DNA from 4 places in the Exiguobacterium sp. s16 genome. Region 1 is predicted to be linked to each of the others. Evidence: riboswitches for the same ligand, from Rfam matches in the RefSeq annotation. Region 1 holds a riboswitch; each other region holds the start of a gene.
What was found. Region 1 has a riboswitch for thiamine pyrophosphate ahead of KNP86_RS06205 (YkoF family thiamine/hydroxymethylpyrimidine-binding protein). Riboswitches for the same ligand answer to the same signal wherever they lie in the genome.

Region 1 (5,623 bases):
AACGAATCACGTTCGAATATATTCTCCTGTCGAAAGTGAACGATTTACCGGAGCACGCCGAGGAATTGGCGGCGCTCATCGACGATATTAAGGACAAGTCGTACGTCAACTTGATCCCGTATAACCCGGTCAACGAGCATATCCAATACGAGCGCAGTACCTCGGAGGACATCATGGCGTTCTATGATGTCTTGAAGAAGCGTGGCATCAACACCGGTGTCCGCCTTGAGCACGGGACTGACATCGATGCGGCATGCGGCCAGTTGCGCAGTAAACATATGAACGTCGAAGGTGCGAAATAAGTGGACTCCTTGAATCGAATGATTCAAGGAGTTTTTTTCATAGAGCCGCTCCGGTGAAGGAAAGACGGACATCGCCCCTAACTCTGCGGAACGATTTTGAAAAATCTTGAATAGACCTCGTCCGCTCAGGGAATAGTCAGTTGAAATCAATGTAGAGAGTGGAGGCAATTCAATGGAGACAGTAAACGCTGCGTTATGGATTCGAGTCAGAAATACACTTGGGGAAGGCCCGTGTTGGGATGCTGAACTGAAACGGTTCTATTGGGTCGACATCGAAGGACACACACTTTGGTGGTACGACGAAAAGGAAGACGAGCTGTCATCGTTCGATATGGGACAACAGATCGGGTTTGCGGTCCCGAAAGTGACAGACGGCGTCGTCGTCGGCTTGAAAGACGGCATCTATGAATGGGACGAGGGATCGAAGCGACTCGATAAACTCGTCGAACTCGATGACCCGGAAGGGGATCTTCGCTTCAACGACGGAAAGGCCGACCCGTACGGACGAATCTTTGCCGGGACGCTTCATCTCAACGACGAGGAGAACGAGGCGACGCTCTATCGCTTGAACCGTGACGGCACGACCGAGGTCATGCTCAGTGAACTGACGCTGTCGAACGGTCTGACATGGTCTCCGGACCACTCGACGTTCTACCACATCGATACACCGACCGAGACGGTCCGCAAATACCCGTTCGACTTGAAAACAGGAACACTCGGGGATGGGGAAGTCGTCATCGATTTCAAAGATGAGGAAGGATTCCCGGACGGCATGACATCCGATGAGGACGGCTTTTTATGGATTGCCCACTTCGCGGGCGGACGCGTCTCGCGCTGGAACCCGAAGACGGGTGAAAAAGTGCTCGAGGTGCTCGTGCCGGCCCCGAACGTCACGTCATGCTGTTTCGTCGGTGATGACTTGAAACAACTTGCGATCACGACGGCGCGCGAAGGAATGGATGACGCGGCGCTCGAGGCCCATCCGGACGCAGGGTCGGTCTTTAAAATTGATACAGATGTGAAAGGGATGCCGCTCTATCGGTTTGGTCGATAAGGAGGTACGAAGATGGTAAAACGATTGCTCGTTCGTGCGGGAATCGGTTTGGCGCTCGCGGCGGTCGCCCGGGTCGGGATTCAAAAGCTGTTGGAGGCAAACCGGGAAGACGATCATACGTATTTGAATCCGCGGTGGGATGAGACGCCGAGTGTGGATGCCGACAAGGACGCGGATGAGGTCGGTCTGACCCAGCTCGACTCGATTTATCGAGCCGAATGGCAGGCGAACGCCTATCCACGCTCAGAGGCCGAACGCAAGGCGTTAGAGGAATAGGCAGGAGAACACGTCCGGAAACGGGCGTGTTTTTTTCTTGACAAGACGTCACCGACCCGTCATTATCTAAAAAGTAATCATTACGATTTAGGAGTGGGTAGAATGAGACGAATCCCGATCACCGTGCTGTCCGGTTATTTAGGAAGCGGTAAGACGACACTATTGAACCACATATTGAACAATCGGACGGGCAAGAAATACGCCGTCATCGTCAACGACATGAGCGAGTTGAATATCGATGAGCGATTGATTGAACAGGGCGGTTTTTCAAGGACGGACGAAAAGTTGGTCGAACTATCGAACGGCTGCATCTGTTGCACGCTCCGTGAGGACCTGCTCGAGGCGGTAGCAGAGCTTGCGAACGAGCGGGACCTCGACGGAATCATCATCGAGTCGTCCGGTATCTCAGAGCCGATCCCGGTCGCCCAAACGTTTACATATGCCGATGACGCCCTCGGCATCGATTTGACGAGCCGAGTCTATATCGATGCGATGGTGACCGTCGTCGATGCGTTTCGGTTCTTAACAGATTTCAACTCGGGCGAGTCCCTCCATGAACGCAAGCAGGCGATCGAGGCGACGGACGTCCGCGAAGTCGTCGACCTGCTCGTCGACCAAGTCGAATTCGCCGATATCATCGTCTTGAACAAGGCGGATCGCGTGACCGAGACCGAACTCGTCGAGATGACCGGACTGTTGAAGGCGCTCAACCCAACCGCGAAGCTGTTGACGTCTGTCCATGCGAACGTGGAATTGACCGAGCTGTTGGATGTCAATTTGTTCGATTTCGAACAGGCGATGCATGCGGCCGGGTGGATTCAAGAACTTGAGACAGATGTGCACACGCCGGAGACGGAAGAATACGGCATCAGTTCATTCGTCTATCGTCGGCGTCGGCCGTTCCACCCGGAGCGTCTCCATGCCTGGATCGAGGCGTTCCCGGAAGAAATCGTCCGCGCGAAAGGGTTCTTATGGATTGCTTCCCGGAACGACCTCGCCTGTCTGTTTTCACAAGCGGGCTACGCCTCGACGCTCGAACATGCCGGGCGCTGGCTCGCGACGCTTCCGGAAGATGAGCGTCATCACATGTTCGCGGCCGAACCGGAACTCGCCGCCGACTATGTCGAACCGTACGGGGACCGACAGACGGAGCTCGTCTTGATCGGGCAGCGGATGGATCGTTCGGTCATCGAGGCCGGACTCGACGCGTGTCTGTTGACAGATGAGGAAATAGCGTTAGATTGGTCGACGCTCCGGGACACACTTCCGGGGAACGAGGTCGTCACGTTCTCATAAGACCGTTTACAAAATGAAAGCGGTCGTCTATACTGATTCTTGCATGAACAACCGCATACATTGGACTACACTAGGGGTGCTTCGGCTGAGATGTGAGCATGGCTCCAATCCCTTATGACTCGATCCGGGTAATACCGGCGTGAGGAAGTGTGGCACTTTTTCTAATGGATTAAAATTGGACGAGTGGCCGCATTCTCATGGATGCGGCTTTTTTGTGTACACATAATAAGGGGGAATAGAACATGAACAAACAATGTGGAACGAGCCCGATCGTCGGGTTCCGCTTTACACTGAGCCCGATGACGACCGATTTCGTGAGCATCATCAAAGGGGCGTTGAAGGAGACGGATTTACAAAACGTCTGGCGACATACCGATGACGTGTCGACGGTCATCCGTGGACGAAGTGAGCATGTATTCGATGTGGCTAAGACCGTGCTGTCACACGCGACGAAGACAGGGGAACATGTGTCGATGAGCGGGACGTTCTCGGTCGGGTGTCCAGGGGATACGGCCGGAGATGAAGTGCTCGTTGTGTCGAGCGAACCGCTTAATGGTCCCGTCGGTCCGCAATATGTCTCCTCACAGTTCGCGCTCTATCCGCTCGGTGATGACGACTATATGGACATCATCTACGAAGAAATCGCTTTTGCGAAAGAGCGAGGTGTCTTCAATGACTCGATGCATTACGCCTCAGGTATACATGGGGACATCGAGCCGGTGTTCGCTTTCTATGAGGCGACGTTTGATCGCGTCCGACAGAAGACAAGCCACGTCGTCATGACGGTGACGTTCAGCGTGAACAGTCCGTCACACGAGGGACGCATGGATGCTTAAATCGTGGAAGTTAAAAGAGATCGTCTTGTTGTCGATTTTATCGGTCGTGTTCGCGGTGGTCTATTTGGCGTTCGTCCATGCTGGGAACTTGTGGGCCGGTCTGATTGGACCAATCGCCTACGAATGGATTTTTGGGATATGGTTCATCGTCTCGATTATCGCAGCTTATATCATTCGCAAGCCTGGGGCTGCATTCTTGTCCGAAGTGCTTGCGGCGACGATTGAGATGATGATTGGCAACGCCATCGGACCGCGCATCATTTTAGTCGGGATCGTTCAAGGGATCGGCGCCGAAGCGGCGTTCGCTTTGACGGGTTATAAACGCTATGATCTTTGGGTGCTCATGCTCGCCGGATTCAGTGCTGCTGTGACAAGTTTCGCATATACGTACGTCATGGGAGGGCTCAATGCCCTCAGTCCGACATATGTGGCTACGATGTTCGCACTACGCGCAACGAGCGGGATGTTGATTGCTGGTCTGGGCGGTAAGATTTTGAGCGACTTGTTGCTTCGGACGGGCGCGCTTGATGGGTATGCTCTCGCGCGACAGGACCGTATGCATGGTTGAGGCAGAACATCTGACATTTCGTTATCCGAACAAGAAATGCGATGTCTTGACGGATATCACACTACGTCTAACAAAAGGGAGAACGGTCATTACAGGGGCAAGTGGGTCGGGAAAATCAACATTGCTCGCTTTGATGAATCGTCTCTATCCGGACAATTGTGATGGCATCGTGACGGGCAGACTGCACTTGTTCGATCGCTCTTATGATACGTATGAAGCTGGCGAAGTGAACCGGCGCGTCGGAACGGTCTTTCAGGACCCGGACAGTCAGTTCGTCATGCAGACGGTCGAAGAAGAATTGATTTTCACGCTCGAAAACTTTGCCGTCGCGAGAGACGAGATGATGGCCCGTGTCACCACAATGTTAGAGGCGTTGCATTTGACCGATTATCGTCACCGTACCATTCATGACCTATCGGGGGGTGAGAAGCAGCAAATTGCCGTCGCTTGTGCCTTGATTGGCCGCCCCGAGTGGCTCCTCCTCGATGAGCCGCTCGCTCACCTCGATCCTGAGACCGCCCATCATTTCGTTCGTTGGCTCGACGGCGTCGCACAGACCGTAAACGTTGTCGTCATCGAGCATCGGCCATACATATGGGGTGATTTTTTTGACCGACAAATAAAGCTCGTGAGTGGGCGCATCGACTATGATGGACCGTTCATCGTCCGACCAGATTATGCGTTCTCTCCAATTAAAGTTGAACAAGGAAAAAAATGTTATTTCACATACCGGAATTAAAACGAAAAACATTTCAATTAGCAGCGAGCGAGTTAAAGGTCGCTGAGGGTGATCTCATTGCGGTGCTCGGTCGAAATGGTAGCGGAAAGTCGACATGGCTGCGAAGCCTAGCCCGGAAACATCGTGAAGTCGGCCTCGTCCCGCAATCACCGGCGCATCTATTCGTTACGAATGATGTGACCCGAGAACTCGCATATGGCCATAATCGCCCGATTGAGGACGTCTTAACGCGGCTCGGGCTCGAATCAGTGCGTGACCACCATCCACTCTCCCTTAGTCACGGTCAAAAACGAAGGCTCGCCATCGGAGTGATGATGCTGTCTAATAAACAACTGATTGCGTTTGATGAACCGACTGCCGGACAAGACGAGGTATCGCTTCGTGCGCTCTATGACTTAATGGTCGAACGAACACGATCCGGCCAGACGATTTTGTTTGTGACGCACGACCTCAGCTTCGCGCGGATTGCGAACACATATTATTTGATGTGTGACGGCGACTTGAGTGGGCCATATGACGCTTCACTCTGGGATGAAAAAGAATTACTACGCA
Region 2 (5,623 bases), on a different contig from region 1:
TTCCCCGTGCCCGGAACGTCCTCAAGCAAGATATGTCCTTCGGCGAGAAGTGCCGTGCAGCAGAGACGAACGACTTCTTCTTTCCCTAAATACACTTCATTCAATTGTTTGATGACCGCTTCGATTCCCATTTCGTTCTCCTCCGTTGGTAGATGTCTTATTCGAAGTTTACCTGTTTATGGTAATATAGACAATAAATAGTCTGAACATTCCGATAAGGAGGGAAAAGATGAAGTGGTCCTCTCGATTTATAGGGTTCCTTGTTGTGACAGCTTGTCTCGTTGTGACGTTCGTCTTTGTCAGTAAGGAGACGTTCAGTTGGTTTCAAACGCTCGAGCATCCAGTTGACGATCCTCTAATAGAAGAGCGTGAACAAGAAGAAGGGGAACCGGACGAGGATGGAATCGATTTAACGACAGTTGGTGAAAGCGAAAAAGGTGGAGCCTTACGTGAAAAGAAAAAAATGTTTGAGTTTCCATTCGGTTTGGGTGGAGGCGATGCACCCGGAGGACTCGGAACACTGTTCGCCATCCTCGCTGCTGCCGGATTGATTGTTTACAGTGTCCGGAAATGGTTGCGTCGTCGACGGCTGGAAGGACTCACGTTCCTTTTTACGGATGACACTTCTACTCAACCATCACACGAAGCGGACGCAACGATCGCTGCACAAACGTTCCCGATGCTCACGAACATCGAACTGAGGGATTGGCTCATCACGTTCAACGCGTCGCTCGCCCCTGAGTTAAAACTTCGGACGAATGAGACGGTCGTCGACTGGTTCGAACGCATCGAGCTGACAGATATCGACGCCTCGCTCTATCATCTGATTCGCTATGGTCCCGCATCCGATCATGACATCCCGTTCGAGCAGCAACAACGATTTCACGAGGCACTCGACCGTTACTTGAAGCGGCAACCCTGAGCGAGAAAGTACCCGGGTTCTCAATGACTGGCAAACATGCTACGCTCATTGATAACAGGAAAAAAATGTAACTTTCTTAGGAGGTTTGATTGATGAAACGCCTAGGCCTACTCGGATTCAGTGTGTTTTTGCTGACCGGGTGCACCGATTCCGTTGAGCAACCCATTGTCCCGGCCGATACAAATGAACCGTCGTCCGAAGACATCACCGCTTGGACGCGAGAAGATTTTAAAGACGTCTTCGACCAATATGAAAAAGTCCCGCCGCTCTTGAAGGCACTCGAGAACGATGGACTCACCCCGTTCCGCGAGACGTTCGAGCACGTCGTCATCGCCGGCGACGGCATCCAGCATACATACGCCGATATTCATCCATTCAAACTCGATGACGGCACGTACGCCACCGTCTATGAGAGCGAGAACGGAGACATCGCCAACGGTCCCGAGTCGGTCGCGCCGCTGTTTTGGCAAGAAGCATCGTTCCTTCAATTCGTCGAAGAAATCGAGAAACGAAAATATGGGACGAGTGCCCCACCGACGGACGTCGTTTTGACCGAAGATGAATTCCAGACGCTCTATAATCGCCATGCCTACACATCCGCGCTCATCGTCGAGCTCGACGAATGGGGCGTACAACTGGCGCGCGATCCGCTCGAGAACGTCATCATCGCGGGAAACGGGGTCAAGGAAGTGAAGGCCGACTTGATCGTCTTTGAAGTCGAAGGCGGCTACGCCATCGTCTACGACCGAGACGGTGAGATCTTCAAAGGGCCGGAGTCGATTGCTCCGCTGTTTTGGAGCGAGACGGATTATGAAAACTTACTTGAGAAGTATGAATGACTTATGGGAAGCGTCGTTTCAAGTCCCGGTACTCGAGTAGCAAATCGAGCCATTGCGCCGGCTTATCGCTCGACTCAGCTACATCGTACCGGTATCTCGTCACATATACATGCCACGACAGGGCACGATAGACGCAACCGAGCTCCTCGGCGATCAATAGATGACGCCAAAGTACGTCCTTGGGTGCGACGCCGCTCCATGCTTCCAAATAAACCGTACGCATCGTTTGAATCTGTTCATACCAGGCGACCTCGTCTTCTTCCGGCAATAAGTCGTACAGCGCGTTCCAAAACACGCGCACGCTGAAAAATGGATGCGTGACGGTCGCGTCGCCCCAGTCGAGGATACACAAATCATTCGTCCGTTCCCGCCAGAAGATGTTGCCGCCGTGCAAATCACCGTGCTCGAGACTCATCGGCATCCCGGTCGCCAGCTCATCGCACATGGCGATCAATTCATCTTGAAGCGCGAGCATGGCCTCGGCTTTGTATCGCTCGAGCCCGGCGCAGAGCTCAGGTAAATACGTGCGGATTTCGTCCTTCAACTTGGCCGGTCGGCGGTCCGGGATGCCGTAAGACAAGCAGGTCTCGATCTGGTCGATCTCCTGTCGCTGCAGCTGTGCGTATTGACGCAACGCCGCTTCGTATCGACTCACGTCCGGCCGTTCACGTAGCGCCTCTCCGCCGATGCCTCGCATGAGCAACCAGTTCCGGGCTGAATCGATGGTGATGACGTCAGGCACGAAATTAGGATGCCGCTCGGCAAGAAACGCCGACAGATTGGCTTCGCCGCGGCTGATGTCGGTCACCGCTTTGGCGTAGTAACGTTCCTCATTGAGCGCGCCAACAAGCAAGTACGTCAAATCGGTATCTTTGATCACGTGCCACCTCGCATTCGGCACGTTTGCCTCAATCCATCGTTCGAACCGTTCACGAAACGATCGGTCACGCCATGGAATTGCCTGTCTCATCTTTTTCACCCTTTCTTTCATCATCTCCTAGGAGGAAACGATATGGACGTTGTATATTACTCATACCCGGTCGATGCCATCTTGTATATGTACTTAGGGGCGACGGCCGTCGTCAGTCTCATCATCGGGCTGCTCGTTTGGCGTCTGTTCAAGCGCCGAGCTGTCGGCTTTTGGACAACGCTCGTTCTCAGCTTTGTCGGGCTGTCGCTCTCGCTCGTCTGGTTTCAAAACGCGTCCGTCGCCGTGTTCATGGGGACACTCCCGTGGCTGATCAATCTCGTCTTCTCCCTTTTGTTGTATGGCCTGTTCGTCGGCATCACCTATGTCACGTTCCGACCACGAAAGCTCGACCGCGTCAAATGACGGTATACTATACTCATGTTAATAAACGACCACTAGGGGAGCCTTCGGGCTGAGACGGCATGCGCCGGACCCTTCGAACCTGATCTGGCTCATACCAGCGTAGGGAAGTGGTGTGGGATTCGTCTGTCTTTCCACGCCACTTTTCCACTTGGAGAAGTGGCGTTTTCATTTTGAAAGGAGACTATCTATGCGTATTCAACAACTCACTTGGATGGCGATGCTCATCGCCATCGCCGTCATCGGTTCCCTGTTCATCTCGATTCCGACCGGTGTCGCCCGTGCCTATCCGATTCAACATATGGTGAACGTCATCGCCGCCGTCACCGTCGGGCCGATCGGGGCCGTTCTCGTTGCGTTCGTGACCGGAATCGTCCGTGTCATGACCGGTACCGGGTCGCTCTTGGCCTTTCCCGGAGGTATGATTGGGGCGCTTTTGGCCGGGGTCTTCTATATGAAGACGAACCGCGTCGCCTTCGCCGCATTTGGTGAAGTCATCGGGACCGGCCTCATCGCTTCGCTCGTCGCCGTCCCGTACGCCAAGGTGTTGATGGGGAGCGAGTTCGGGGCGCTGTTCTTCTTCCCAGCCTTCCTTGCCTCGAGTGTGACTGGGGCCGTGCTCGGCTGGATTGTTTTGGCTCGGGTCAAGCAATTGCGACCACTCACGGCGAAGCGATAAATACTTCCCTCCCACCGATAGTAAATGGTAAAATCAGGATATCAGATATTAGGAGGTCATGTCTTGAATCGATTGACGCTATTACTGGCTGCCACCGCTTGCCTGTTCATATCCGGTCTCTTGTACACGCTTGAACGCATCGCCACGTTCACCCGCTGGAATGCTCAGATTGCGACGGGCACGTTCTCCAGCGAGCCGATGTTCGTCGATGTGCTGCTCCAAAATGTGTTCATCTCGATTTTCGGAGTGGCTGCCATCGTCCTCTTTTTCAAAGCGGGCGACGCTGTTCAAGGCTCAACGACGACGAAAACAGGGACGGCCGACTTATGACGGCTGTCCCTGTTTGACGTGATGCGATGGTTTTACAACTCTAGTGAAGAAGGAGTGTTTAGTGATGAGTAATAATCGAAATCTTTATTTTTACTTATTGTTAGCAGGAACATTATTGTTTTTATTCATCTTCATATCTGAATTCTTTTTTCACCATGGAATTATATCGAATTATTCGATTACATTACTCTTTGTTTCTTTGACCGTTATGTTGACTGTGCTACTTATTTTTTCCGTTTTGTATATCAAAAAATTTAATGACGAAAAAGGAGGACTATTATTAGGCGTATTAATATTTTCAGGAGCTATTTTCCTTCTTTTCTTACTCATCAATACGCTGGTTATGGTGTAAGTTGAACCGGATTTAGTCATCTTTCGGCAACTCCTATTGAATCTGCATCGTCATTCCCTCCTCGGTGTCCGATACGTCTCACGTGAAGAAAAGTTCCGTTCAGAACGTTGAATGGATAAACTAAAAGAAAGGAGTGACATCATGAAACAAATCCACCATCTCTGCATCCAAACGCCCGACTATGAGGCGTCCAAACGATTCTATGAGGCGCTCGGCTTCGAGCTCGTCCAAGAGTCGCCTGACTTCCACACCCGAGCGTTCAACAGCTGGCTCAAACTTGGCGATTTCTATATCGAGCTTCAAACGGCAAAAGTCGACGAGACGTTGTCGCCTTATTCGAAGCACGTGGCCGGCCCGGTCCACTTCGCGCTTTATGTCGATGACCTCGAAGCGGAAGTGAGACGGCTAGAATCACTTGGCGTGACGTTCCTACCAAAGCACGGCGGGAACATCTACTTCGTCGTTGACGGTCATTTGAGTAAATTAAAAGCCCCGGAAGGCACGATTATCGAGCTCCGGGACACGTTTGTCATCAAGTGAGGCGCTGCCTCGCTTTTTTTATTGCCAAAATCGCACACCCTCATGTTTTTCGCCGTCTTCGAACAGGTACATGACAGAGAACACACTTTGTCCGTACCGTTTGGAGGCCTTTCATGAAATATCTCGATTATTGGAGTTACTTATCGCTCTCCCTCACCAAGCTGTTCCTATTCAGTCTGTTGACGGCGAGCGCGTTCGACCTGCGCTTTTTGTTCATCAATCTAGCGACCATCTTGATGATGACGAGTTGGGCGCTACTCATAAAACAACAGACGCGCCGCTGGATTTTGTTCGCGTCGCTGTTTCTGCACAGCACGCTCCTCATCTCGGACGTCTGGTACTACCGCTATTTCGGCAACTTGCTGTCGGCCGCCCTACTGTCTGATATCGGCCAGATGGGAGACGTCGGGGGAGGCTTTCTGACACTGATTCAAGCTCCTGACTTCATCTTGTTCACAGATTTGCTCGTCTACGCGGCCATCCTCGTCTATATGAAGCGACAGCCGGTCTTGGAATCGAAATCTCTCGGTCGCCGTTTGGCAGTCACCGGTTTTCTTGTCGGCTTCATCGTCTTTACCGTCCCGACCGTTGTTCATTACGCCGAAACAGATCACCGGAAAAGCCCGATTTC
Region 3 (5,623 bases), on a different contig from region 1:
CCGATGTCATCGTCAAATTCATGTTCGTCCCCGTGTCGCCATCCGGCACCGGGAAGACGTTAAGCGAATCTACATAATCCGCATTCTGGCTCAAGTTGGCTGCACCGTTCGCGACCATGTTCGCGAACACCAATCCATCTAAACGTTTTAAACCCACACCAAATCCTCCTTCGTTCTCGTCAGTCATTCGTCAGACGAACGCCTTGTACGAATATGTTTACCGACGAAACGTTTAATCCTAAAGTTTCACCGAGCGTGTATTTTACACGGCTTTGCACGTTATATGCGACTTCCGACACTTTCGTCCCGTAACTCACAATGATGTGCATGTCGATATGTACGTCTTCTCCATCTTGACGTACGACCACGCCTCGGGCGTAGTTTTCACGCTTCAATAGTTCTGCAATCCCGTCTTTCAATTGAGCTTGAGACGCCATTCCCACAACGCCGAAACATTCCATCGCCGCACCGCCTGCGAGTGTTGCGACCACGTCGTTCGTGATGTCAATATTGCCATATGTTGTCTTCATTTCAATTGCCATATGGAGTAGCCTCCTTCATTCGGAATGATTCCTTCACTACATTCTACAATAAGTACCTAGTTATTAAAAGAACCTGCTCCATAAACTCGGTCAATTGTAGCCGTAACCCTCATTCATTATTAAAATCCTTTCCAGTAATGTCAAGTTTTTTTCTTGTCATCCTATGATTTTCTAGTTGCATCGTGAAAAAACCCGTGCTAATATAAACGAGTGTCTATTAGGACGAACCCACATAAAAAAGGAGGGGAAACGCATGGCACGTAAATGCTACGTAACAGGTAAATCACCTAAATCAGGTAACAACCGTTCGCACGCACTCAACAAGACAAAACGCACTTGGGGTGTAAACGTACAAAAAGTTCGTATTCTCGTTGACGGTAAACCTAAACGAGTTTGGGTTTCAGCTCGCGCTCTTAAATCAGGTCTCGTTGAACGCGTATAATTTTTATACACGAACGAAATAAATCCCAGCGGCATTCGCCGATGGGATTTTTTTGTGTTCATTTTTTGATATACAGCACGAGGACCATACCTTCGTGCACGATCAAATCCGCTGATTCGCCGGCCCACTCGTTCGAGATCGTGAGCGCCTCATGGCTGACGACATCGTGACGGTCGAGCGGATATTTGACGCCGCGGATTGACACGTTCGCCCGCTTCCACGGGATGAGCGACAAATAATGATCAGCTTGACGTGGGAGCTCGTGACGCCCAGCTCCAACAAGACGAATGGTTTGCCCGGCCGTGAACAAACGCATCTCTGGATATGCCTCGAGCAGTCCGATATTGCCGAGCGTCATGTCGAGGCGTCCACCGAGAGCGCCGTACACGAGCATCTCCGTCGCCCCGTGTCCACGGGCCGCCTCGAGCGCAATCTCGAGGTCGGTCACGTCTTTTTCAGATGGGTAACGGACGGCGTCAATCGGCACTTCGCCCGTGAAGGAATCGAAATCGCCGACGACGAGATCCGGGTTCAGCCCGTGGTTCAACAGTGTCTCGTATCCCCCGTCGACGCCGATGATGTAATCGACGTCACGCGGGAGTCCCGAGATTGGTTCCGGGCTGGCCGCCACAATCAACACCCGCATTAGCGGAGACCCCGGGTCGCGAGCGTGGCGAAACGTGGTGCCGAGACGAACAAGAGAACGAGGACGACGGCCGACACGAGGAAGGACGGCAACATATACGTCATGTTATAAGCGAACGAATAGGCGACGACCGGCCCTTCCGCGTACTCGGCGAAGAAGACGATCCCTGATAAGACGTGGGCGCCGTAGCGAAGCAAAGAACCGAGGAGCGCCCCGAGCACCAAGTAGACGACGAGCGTCTTTTTCGCCTCGTCCTTGGCGGCCCGTTTCACTTGACCAGCGAACAGTCCGGCCATCCCGACGACACCGTAAGCGAACGTGTAGTCGAGCAGGAACTGGACCGGTGTGAAGATGTAAGCCCCGAACAGCAGTTGCAGCGTTCCGACGAGCGCTCCTGTCGCCAGTCCGCCTTTTAATCCATGGCGGTACGCCATCACAAAGATCGGCAACATCGCCAGGCTGATCGATCCGCCCTGCGGCATCCGGAACGGGATGAGCAAATCAAAGATCAAGCCGAGTGCGGCGAACAATGAGATTTCAATGAGCGCCTGTAGTTTTAAACGTTGTTTCATCTTATTCCCTCCTTATTATATGAGCGAACGACAAAAAGCAGCATGACGTAAACGCCATGCTGCTATCGAGTAGCAACGTGCATTTTCGCCACATCCCTACGTCCGTGTGAACGGAACAGGTTCAAAGGGTTAGCAAATGCCTCTCAGCCACAGAATGTGACACCCCTTGCGACAATATTTGTTGTTCTATCGACGATTATACACGAGAAGCGTGACGAATGCTATCGATTGCGTCTTTATAGCTCGGCTCGTTATAGATGGCTGAACCAGCCACGAGCACATCAGCGCCAGCGTCGATGCATAATTTCGCCGTCTCTGCGTTGACACCGCCGTCAATCTCGATTTCAAAGTCGAGACGACGCGCTTGGCGCATCTCGCTCAGCGCCGAGATTTTCGGGACGACCGATTCGATGAATGCCTGGCCCCCAAAGCCAGGGTTCACCGTCATGAGGAGCACCATGTCGACGTCACCGAGCACGTGTTCAATCGATGACAGCGGCGTATGCGGATTCAAGACGACACCACACTTGGCGCCGGCCGCTTTGATTTGTTGCAACACGCGATGCAAATGATTCGTCGCTTCAACGTGAACCGTGACGATATCCGCCCCGGCCTTGATGAAATCTTCGACGAACCGTTCGGGCTGGTCGATCATCAAATGGACGTCGAGTACCATGTCCGACTTCTTCCGTAAGCTCGCTAACACCGGTAGGCCGATTGAGATGTTCGGGACGAATTGACCGTCCATGACGTCAAAATGGATGTAATCCGCTCCGGCCTCTTGGACCGCCTTCACTTCTGCCTCTAAATTGGCGAAGTCCGCCGCTAAAATCGATGGTGCAATTTTAATCATGTTAGTACCTCCGTTGTCTATCGTTTAACTCTGCCATAAACGTAACATAATTCTCATAGCGGGTGGAAGCGATTTCTCCCGCCTCGACGGCCGCTTTGACGGCACAACCTGGTTCGTTCAAATGGGCACAACCGCGGAATTTACAGTCATCATGCCGCTCGACGAACTCAGGGAAACACCAGCGCATCTCTTCGACTTCGAGTTCTTCTGGGAACTCGAGGCTCGAGAAACCAGGCGTATCGGCCACGAGCCCGTCAGCGAGCGTGATCAGCGTGACGTGACGCGTCGTGTGCTTACCGCGCCCAAGTGATTTCGAGATCTTCCCGGTTGCAAGTTCAAGCTCAGGTGCGACCGCGTTCAAGAGCGAACTCTTACCGACCCCGGTCTGTCCGGCGAACACACTCGTCTTCTCCTTAAACGACCCGCGGATTTTTTCGATCCCCGACCCGTCCTCGGTCGACGTCTCGATGACCTCATAGCCGATGGAACGATATAAAGCCGCTGCTTCGTGAATCTTCTCCCGTTCCGCCTCCGTCAACAAATCCATTTTCGTCAAAACGATAATCGGATGGACTTGCTTCGACTCGATCAAGACGAGGAAACGGTCGAGCAGATGGAACGAGAACGCCGGCTCTTTTACCGAGAATAACAAGAACGCTTGATCGATGTTGGCAATCGGCGGGCGGACGAGATGGTTCGACCGCTCGTCAACAGCCAATATATAACCGGTACCATCCCCTTGGTCTTGGATGTCGACATCGTCACCGACGACCGGCGAGATGTTCCGGTTGCGGAAATTGCCGCGGGCGCGACAACGGATCTCTTGTTTTTCTTCCGTCATGACGTCATAAAATCCGCCTTGTAATCGAATAATCGTACCTTTCATTCCATTCCCTCCTTAGAAAAAGAGGCGACGCGCACGCCACCTCTTCATTGTGAATCTTTTGCTTGTGCGTAAGTCACCGTATCCGTGCGAACGACTTCGCCGTCGACTTCAATCGTCGCGGTTCCGACTTCGTCCGGTGCGATGACGAGCGTATACGAGTAAGTCGTTGTCTCCGTTATCTTATCACGCAACACCTCGACTTCGCCACGGGCGTCGACCGTCCGAATGACGACTTCGAGTGCCTCGGCTTCTTCGCCTTCAGCGGGCGGCTCGATTTCGACGTTGACTTCCCGTTCAATCGAGACGTCCGTCGGTTCTACCCCTTGTGACACGATGACGGTCAGTTCCGTCCCCGGGTCGACTGCCGTACCGGCCGTCGGGAGTTGACGGATGATTTGATTCGCAGGAACGCTCGTTGAATACTCATCACGTTTGACGATTTTCAAGCTATTCTGTTCGGCATACGTTGTCGCTTCCTCGAACGTATAGCCCGCCAAGTTGGCGAGTTCGATTTTATTGCTGCCGGTCGAGACGACGAGCGTCACCGTCTCTTCAGATGGGACGACCTCGTTGCCTGGGGCGATCGATTGGGAGATGACATCCCCGCTATCGACCGTCTCGGATGCCTCCGACTGAATCTCGATGTCCGTGAACTCAAGATCTTTGAGCGTCCGCTCGGCCGACGACTGGGACAGTCCTTCAACATCCGGCATCTCGACCGTCTCTTTTCCGGCCGAGACGACAATCGTCACGGTCGTCCCACGTTTCGGCTTCCGTCCGGCTTGCGGTGTCTGCGAGATGACGTCGCCAGCGGCGATGTTGTCACTTGCCCGTTCAGTTGCCTCGACGACAAAACCGGCCGTTTCGAGCTCGGTCGTCGCCTCGTCGCTCGTCATGCCGACGACGTCCGGCACGACGGCACGGGACATCTCGTCAGCGATGACGTAAGCCCCAATCCCGCCACCGATCAACAGGAGCGCAAGCAAGAGCCAAAGCCACCACTTCTTCTTCCGTTTCGGTTTGTCTTTCACGGGTTCACTTGCTGCGACCGGTTGCTCCGGCGCCTCTTTGACGTTTGGCTCATCCGGTACGACCGGCGCCATGACGAGCGTCTGATCAAACGCATCTTGCTCAGCATTCGACCGCTTCGGTTCATTCGCACGTTCCGAATCAAGTGACGTCATGCAATCCTTTTTAAACGCGGCGACCGAGGCATGACGTGCGCCCGGTGACTTCGCGAGCGCCTGCATAATACAGTTCTCGAGCGCTTGCGGGATGTTCGGGTTCAAATCCATCGGTCGAATCGGGTCGTCTTGCAGATGCTGCAACGCGACGGCGACCGGCGTCTCGCCGATGAACGGCACCCGGCCGGTCACGAGTTCATAGAGCACGGCGCCGAGCGAATAAATATCTGACTTCTCATCGGCGAACTTTCCGCGCGCTTGCTCCGGGGAAAAGTAGTGGACCGACCCGAGGACCGACATCGTATGGGTCAGCGTCGCGTTCGACATGGCCACCGCAATCCCAAAGTCCGTCACTTTGACGTTGCCGCTCTGATCAATCATCATGTTTTGCGGTTTGATGTCCCGATGAATGATTCGATTCGCATGGGCATGGTCGATCGCATCACAAATCTGTCCCATGATGCGAAGCGCCTCGTCGACAGATATGTACTCTTCTTG
Region 4 (5,623 bases), on a different contig from region 1:
CGGCATCGTCTGTTCAAGCTGACGATCATGGGACCGCTCGATGAGGATGAGGAATATGCGGAAGAGTGCCGGTTGCTCATCGAACAGAGCGGGCTGACCGATTATGTCGAGCTCGCCGGAAAGGTTGATGTCCAAGCCTATTTGCCGAAGTTTGATTTACTTCTGTTGACGAGTATCTCGGAAGGTCAACCGCTCGCGATTCTTGAAGGCATGGCAGCCGGCATCCCGTGGGTCGCGACCGATGTCGGGGCTTGTTCCGAGCTCCTGTACGGCCGAGAAGACGACCCGTTCGGTCCAGCCGGGTTTATCGTGCCCCCGGTTCATCCGGAAGCGGTCGCGGACAAGGTCGAGTGGATGATGGATTATCCGCAGGAACGGATGCGGTTCGGTAAGAACGGGCGGGAGCGGGTCCGCCAATACTATCGTCTCCAACAAGTCGTGGACCGCTACAAGGCCATCTATGAAACGAGGAGGGAACAGTATGGCGGGCATCGGGTTTAAGTTGCAGAAGTTGTTCCAAGAAGACTACTATTCGTCCAGGTTGAAGGCGTACACGTTCTCGGGCCTCGTCACATCCGGACCGTGGTTGATCGTCATCTTGGTCGTCGGGACGATTCAATGGTTGGCGTTCCAAATGCCGACGTTATCGCTCGCCGAACGGACGCTCTTCATGATCTCGGTCTCGTACGCGTTCATCTTCTCGCAAATCTTGTTCAGCTTCCAACAGCTCGTCGTCACCCGATACGTGGCGGACTTGTTTTACGAGAAGAAAGCGCATGAGATTTTCCCGGTGTTCACCGGGATGCTCAAAGTGACGATCCTCGTTGCAGGCTTGCTGTATAGTATCTTTTGGCTATTGTCGCCGCTCGATTTTCTGTACAAACTGACGTTGTTCGTTTTATTCATGACGATTAACGTCATCTGGGTCATGTTCTTGTTTTTAAGTGCCGCCAAGTATTATCAAGCGGTGGCCTATAGCTTCTTGCTCGGCGGACTCATCTCGGTCGGGAGCGTCTATGCGATTAGCCGTCTCATGGTCGACCCGTCGAGTCTCGAGCTATTGCTCGGTTTCACGGTCGGGATGATTGTGACGTTGTTCGGGTTGTTCTTCGCGATGCTCCGGACGTTCCCACTCCGCTACGCCGTGAAAGAGTTCTCTTACTTCAAGTACTTCGACCGCTATCCAGACTTGTTCGCCATCGGCGTGTTGTACGTGCTCGGGATTTGGGTCACGAACTTTATCATCTGGTTCGGAGAAGGACGCGTCATCATCGCGGACTCGTTCTTGTTCAATCCGTATTATGACACGGCCATCTTTTGGTCGTACTTGACGATCATCCCGACGCAACTGCTATTCGTCGTCGCCGTCGAGACACGATTTTATGAGCGTTATCGTACGTTTTATGGACTGATCAACTACGGCGGGGCGCTCCATCAAATCGAGAAGGCGAAACAGACGATGACGTCCGTGTTGAAAAATGAGCTGATTCGACTCGCGCGCAGCCAAGGCGTCGTGACGTTGTTCGCCATCCTGATGGCAGGGGTGTTCGTCGGTTGGATCGGTGTGCCGGACGAAATCGGTCAAATCTTTCGGATGACGACGCTCGCGGCGTTCGCGAACGCGATGATCCTTATTTTGACGTTGTTGTTGCTCTATTTCGAGGATCGACGAGGGGCATTGTTCGTCAACATCTCGTTCTTCACGTTGAATGCGTTGTTCACGCTCTTGCTCTTGCCGCGCGGCATCGATTGGTACGGCGTCGGCTTTGCCGTCAGCACGACAATCACGTTCTTCTTGGCCGGCCTGCGTTTGATTTATTACATGGGCAAAGTCGATTATTACGTGTTCGCGGCCTCGAATCGACGCAAGCTTGGCACCGAACGCTTCTCCCAAATGGGGACGTTGTTGAACCGTCGCTTCTCGCGATAAAGGGTTTTCAACAAAGATAAAGACTGATATGATGTGGTCGTAGACGACCGAATTTCATAATGTTTACCACTAGGGGAGTCGCGTGACGCGGCTGAGATGGACGAGGTCCAGACCCTTTGAACCTGATCTAGTTCACGCTAGCGTAGGGAAGTGGGCGAACCGATTGTTCTCGTACACTTTGTGTAAATCCGACGCCGCTTCCGTTATGGGAGGCGGCGTCTTTTTTTATAACAAAGGAGGAGACATGAATGACATTCACCGCACATCTTCGACAAGAGGCCGAGGCCTTGTTTCAAGCCAGCTTTGACCATCCGTTCGTCCGCGAGCTCGGAACAGGCGAACTCGACGAGGCGAAATTTAGGCATTACGTCATGCAAGATTCATACTATTTGAACCAGTTCTCCAAAGTACAGGCGAAAGGGGCGACCCTCGCCCCGAACATGGAAGTAGCGAGCCGCTTTTTGACGCACGCGCTCCATACCATCGAAGCGGAGCATGCGTTGCACCGTGAGTTTTTCACCTTGCTCAACGTGACGGAGGCGGAGTGGGCGACGTTTGAGCCGGCCCCGACGGCTTACGCCTATGCGCTCCATATGCAACAGGCCGGTCCGACGCTCGGTGATGTGCTCGCTTCGATTTTGCCGTGCTACTGGGTCTATTATGAGATCGGGGAGCGATTGAAAGATGCGACACCCGATCATCCGATCTATGCGACGTGGATTGCGACGTACGGTTCGGAATGGTTCCGCGATCTCGTCGAGGAACAGCTTGAACGGCTCGACGTGCTCGCCGGACAAGCGACAGCGGAAGAACGGGTCCGGTATCAACAGCTGTTCTTGAAGAGTTGTTATTATGAACATGCGTTTTGGGAAATGGCGTGGACGCTCGAGTCGTGGGATTTACCGGCGGGGGTGACACGATGAAGCGCGACTTATGGGACAAAGTCAGAGCCGAACGGCCACTCATCCATAACATTACGAATATCGTCGTCGCTAACTTTTCGGCGAACGGGTTGCTCGCCATCGGCGCTGCGCCGGTGATGGCGTCAGCCGTCGAAGAAGTCGCGGACATGGCGTCTGCGAGCGATGCGCTCGTACTCAATATCGGCACACTCGATGCGACGACGGAACGTACGATGATTCGAGCCGGACAGGCGGCGAATGAATCGAGCCGGCCGGTCGTCTTCGATCCGGTCGGTGTCGGGGCGACCGCGTTTCGACGTGACGTCGCTACATCCATTTTGCAACACGTCCGCGTGACGGTCATCCGAGGCAATGCCGGAGAAATCGCGACATTGATTGGTCTCGACGCGGCGGCGCGCGGCGTGGACGCTGGGGAAACGCGGGTTGATTTGAATCACATCGCACGCGCGGCGGCACGACGCTACAACTGTGTCGTTGCCGTGACCGGAGAGACGGATGTCGTCAGCGACGGGGACGCGACGATTGAAATCAAAGGCGGCACCGCAGCAATGGCCCGGACGACAGGGACCGGTTGTTTACTCAGTGCGGTCGTCGGTGCGTTCCTTGCGGTCGAATCCGACGCGTTGACGGCCACGGCGACAGCGCTCGCCGGATATGCGCGGTGCGGCGAACTGGCTACCGCTTTGGCGGATGGACCGGGCGACTTCCCCGTTCATTTCTTGAATGAACTCGGCAAGATGACAGCCGTCGAGTTGCCGAGCGACCGCATTGAGGTGGTGTCATGATGCGGCCGCAAGTATTGACGATTGCCGGTTCGGACTCTGGCGGGGGAGCAGGAATCCAAGCCGATTTGAAGACGTTTCAAGAGCTAGAGGTGTTCGGGACGAGCGTTCTGACGGCCGTCACCGCTCAAAATACGCGCGGGGTGCATGGGGTCGAAGCGGTGTCGCCGGAACTCATCACGCAACAACTCGATGCAATCGGTTCGGACTTTTCGATCGCAGCATGTAAGACCGGGATGTTATTTGATGCGGCGCGCATCGAGGCAGTCGCTACCGGGGTGAAACGTCATGTCTTCAACCGACTCGTCGTCGACCCGGTCATGATTGCGAAAGGAGGGGCCCCGCTTTTACAGGACACGGCGGTCGATGCGCTCAAGACCTCCTTGTTGCCACTCGCGACAGTCGTCACGCCGAACGTGCCGGAAGCGGAAGTGCTGACCGGGTTGACGATTCGATCGTTTAATGATCGTCTCGAGGCGGCTCGGCGGATGTTAGCGTACGGCGTGCGCGCGGTTATTTTAAAAGGCGGCCATCTCGAAGGTGAAACTGCCGAAGACTTGATCATGATGGAGTCGGAAGTGTTCCTTCTCTCGGCCCCGCGCATCCAGACGAGCGATACGCACGGTACCGGTTGTACATTTTCGGCGGCGCTTACAGCGGAACTTGCCAAAGGTCGTTCTATCATGGAGGCGGCGGTGACGGCGAAGCGGTTCATTCAAAGCGCCATCACCCATGGCCTTGAGATCGGCGCCGGACACGGACCGACGAACCATTGGGCATATGTGGCGTATGGAGAGGAGGGTGTGACGATTGAATCCATCAAGGCGGGCACTCGCTGAACAGTTGCGGCTTTACTTCGTATGCGGGACACCGAACACGAAAGACATGTTACGGACGGTCGAAATGGCACTCCAATGTGGCGTGACATGTTTTCAATTTCGTGAAAAAGGTAAAGAGGCACTGTATGGGGATAAAAAAGAAGCGATGGCAAGGACCCTGCAAGCACTTTGTCGTTCGTACGACGTCCCGTTCATCATCAACGACGATGTCGAACTGGCGGCGCGCATTGATGCGGACGGCGTGCATATCGGACAAGACGATGCCGAGGCCGCAATCGTTCGGGAGCGGATTGGTCCAGATAAGTGGCTCGGTGTCTCGGTCCACACGCTCGAAGAAGTAGCAGCGGCCATCGAGCATGCGGATTATGTAGGCATTGGCCCAATTTACCCGACGACTTCGAAAGAAGATGCCGGGGCAGTGAACGGGACGACACTCATCCGCCAAGTCCGAGCCATGTATCGAGAGCTGCCAATCGTGGGGATTGGCGGCATTTTACCGGAACATGTCCCGATGATTCGGAACGACGGGGCGGACGGCGTCGCCGTCATCTCAGCCATCGCTTCTGCACCGGATGTGGCCATGGCCACACGGCGTTTCGCTTGTCTCTGAATTCAAATCGAGGAGGAAGACAGATGAACGTATTTGTAATAGGCGCGAATGGACAGATTGGAAAACAGCTCGTGGAACGATTGCACGAGGAAGGGAAACACCAAGTCACGGCGATGGTTCGAAAACAAGAGCAACTCGATGACTTCACATCAAAAGGCTATCAGGCCGTCCTAGGCGACCTCGAAGGTGACGTCTCGTCACTTGAACAAGCAATGTCTGGCATGGACGTGGTCGTCTTCGCAGCCGGTTCAGGTGGTAGCACCGGAGCCGACAAGACGCTCCTGATTGACCTTGACGGCGCGGCGAAAAGCATCGAGGCTGCCAAGAACGGGAATGTTAAACAGTTCGTCATGGTGAGCGCCTTGAAAGCAGAAGATCGTTCGGCATGGCCGGAAGAGATGAAACCATATTATGTGGCGAAGCACCATGCGGATCGTCTGCTCGAGGAGAGCGGGCTTACGTATACGATCGTCCGTCCGGGCGCTCTCACAGATGACGCCGGCACCGGCAAAGTGAAGACGGGCGACGTATCGACTGGT

Region 2: another riboswitch for thiamine pyrophosphate. It lies ahead of thiW (energy coupling factor transporter S component ThiW); the one in region 1 lies ahead of KNP86_RS06205 (YkoF family thiamine/hydroxymethylpyrimidine-binding protein).
Region 3: another riboswitch for thiamine pyrophosphate. It lies ahead of thiT (energy-coupled thiamine transporter ThiT); the one in region 1 lies ahead of KNP86_RS06205 (YkoF family thiamine/hydroxymethylpyrimidine-binding protein).
Region 4: another riboswitch for thiamine pyrophosphate. It lies ahead of tenA (thiaminase II); the one in region 1 lies ahead of KNP86_RS06205 (YkoF family thiamine/hydroxymethylpyrimidine-binding protein).

The regions. Positions count from the first base shown of each region.
Region 1 is NZ_JACSLM010000002.1:524,433-530,055, forward strand. It holds gene rlmN (dual-specificity RNA methyltransferase RlmN) at 1-302, shown strand, start outside; gene KNP86_RS06190 (SMP-30/gluconolactonase/LRE family protein) at 475-1,356, shown strand; gene KNP86_RS06195 (hypothetical protein) at 1,369-1,632, shown strand; gene KNP86_RS06200 (GTP-binding protein) at 1,735-2,928, shown strand; TPP riboswitch at 2,991-3,091, shown strand; gene KNP86_RS06205 (YkoF family thiamine/hydroxymethylpyrimidine-binding protein) at 3,171-3,764, shown strand; gene KNP86_RS06210 (ECF transporter S component) at 3,757-4,332, shown strand; gene KNP86_RS06215 (ABC transporter ATP-binding protein) at 4,325-5,071, shown strand; gene KNP86_RS06220 (ABC transporter ATP-binding protein) at 5,047-5,623, shown strand, end outside.
Region 2 is NZ_JACSLM010000003.1:21,290-26,912, reverse strand. It holds gene KNP86_RS07040 (AAA family ATPase) at 1-131, opposite strand, end outside; gene KNP86_RS07035 (hypothetical protein) at 230-922, shown strand; gene KNP86_RS07030 (hypothetical protein) at 1,015-1,761, shown strand; gene KNP86_RS07025 (aminoglycoside phosphotransferase family protein) at 1,763-2,731, opposite strand; gene KNP86_RS07020 (hypothetical protein) at 2,774-3,094, shown strand; TPP riboswitch at 3,119-3,217, shown strand; gene thiW (energy coupling factor transporter S component ThiW) at 3,282-3,770, shown strand; gene KNP86_RS07010 (hypothetical protein) at 3,834-4,100, shown strand; gene KNP86_RS07005 (VOC family protein) at 4,594-4,992, shown strand; gene KNP86_RS07000 (LTA synthase family protein) at 5,106-5,623, shown strand, end outside.
Region 3 is NZ_JACSLM010000001.1:439,591-445,213, reverse strand. It holds gene KNP86_RS02310 (DAK2 domain-containing protein) at 1-157, opposite strand, end outside; gene KNP86_RS02305 (Asp23/Gls24 family envelope stress response protein) at 180-542, opposite strand; gene rpmB (50S ribosomal protein L28) at 796-984, shown strand; gene KNP86_RS02295 (thiamine diphosphokinase) at 1,043-1,630, opposite strand; gene thiT (energy-coupled thiamine transporter ThiT) at 1,630-2,202, opposite strand; TPP riboswitch at 2,279-2,379, opposite strand; gene rpe (ribulose-phosphate 3-epimerase) at 2,399-3,055, opposite strand; gene rsgA (ribosome small subunit-dependent GTPase A) at 3,057-3,941, opposite strand; gene pknB (Stk1 family PASTA domain-containing Ser/Thr kinase) at 3,986-5,623, opposite strand, start outside.
Region 4 is NZ_JACSLM010000003.1:65,523-71,145, forward strand. It holds gene pelF (GT4 family glycosyltransferase PelF) at 1-501, shown strand, start outside; gene pelG (exopolysaccharide Pel transporter PelG) at 482-1,930, shown strand; TPP riboswitch at 1,992-2,096, shown strand; gene tenA (thiaminase II) at 2,179-2,853, shown strand; gene thiM (hydroxyethylthiazole kinase) at 2,850-3,638, shown strand; gene thiD (bifunctional hydroxymethylpyrimidine kinase/phosphomethylpyrimidine kinase) at 3,638-4,474, shown strand; gene thiE (thiamine phosphate synthase) at 4,446-5,084, shown strand; gene KNP86_RS07320 (SDR family oxidoreductase) at 5,108-5,623, shown strand, end outside.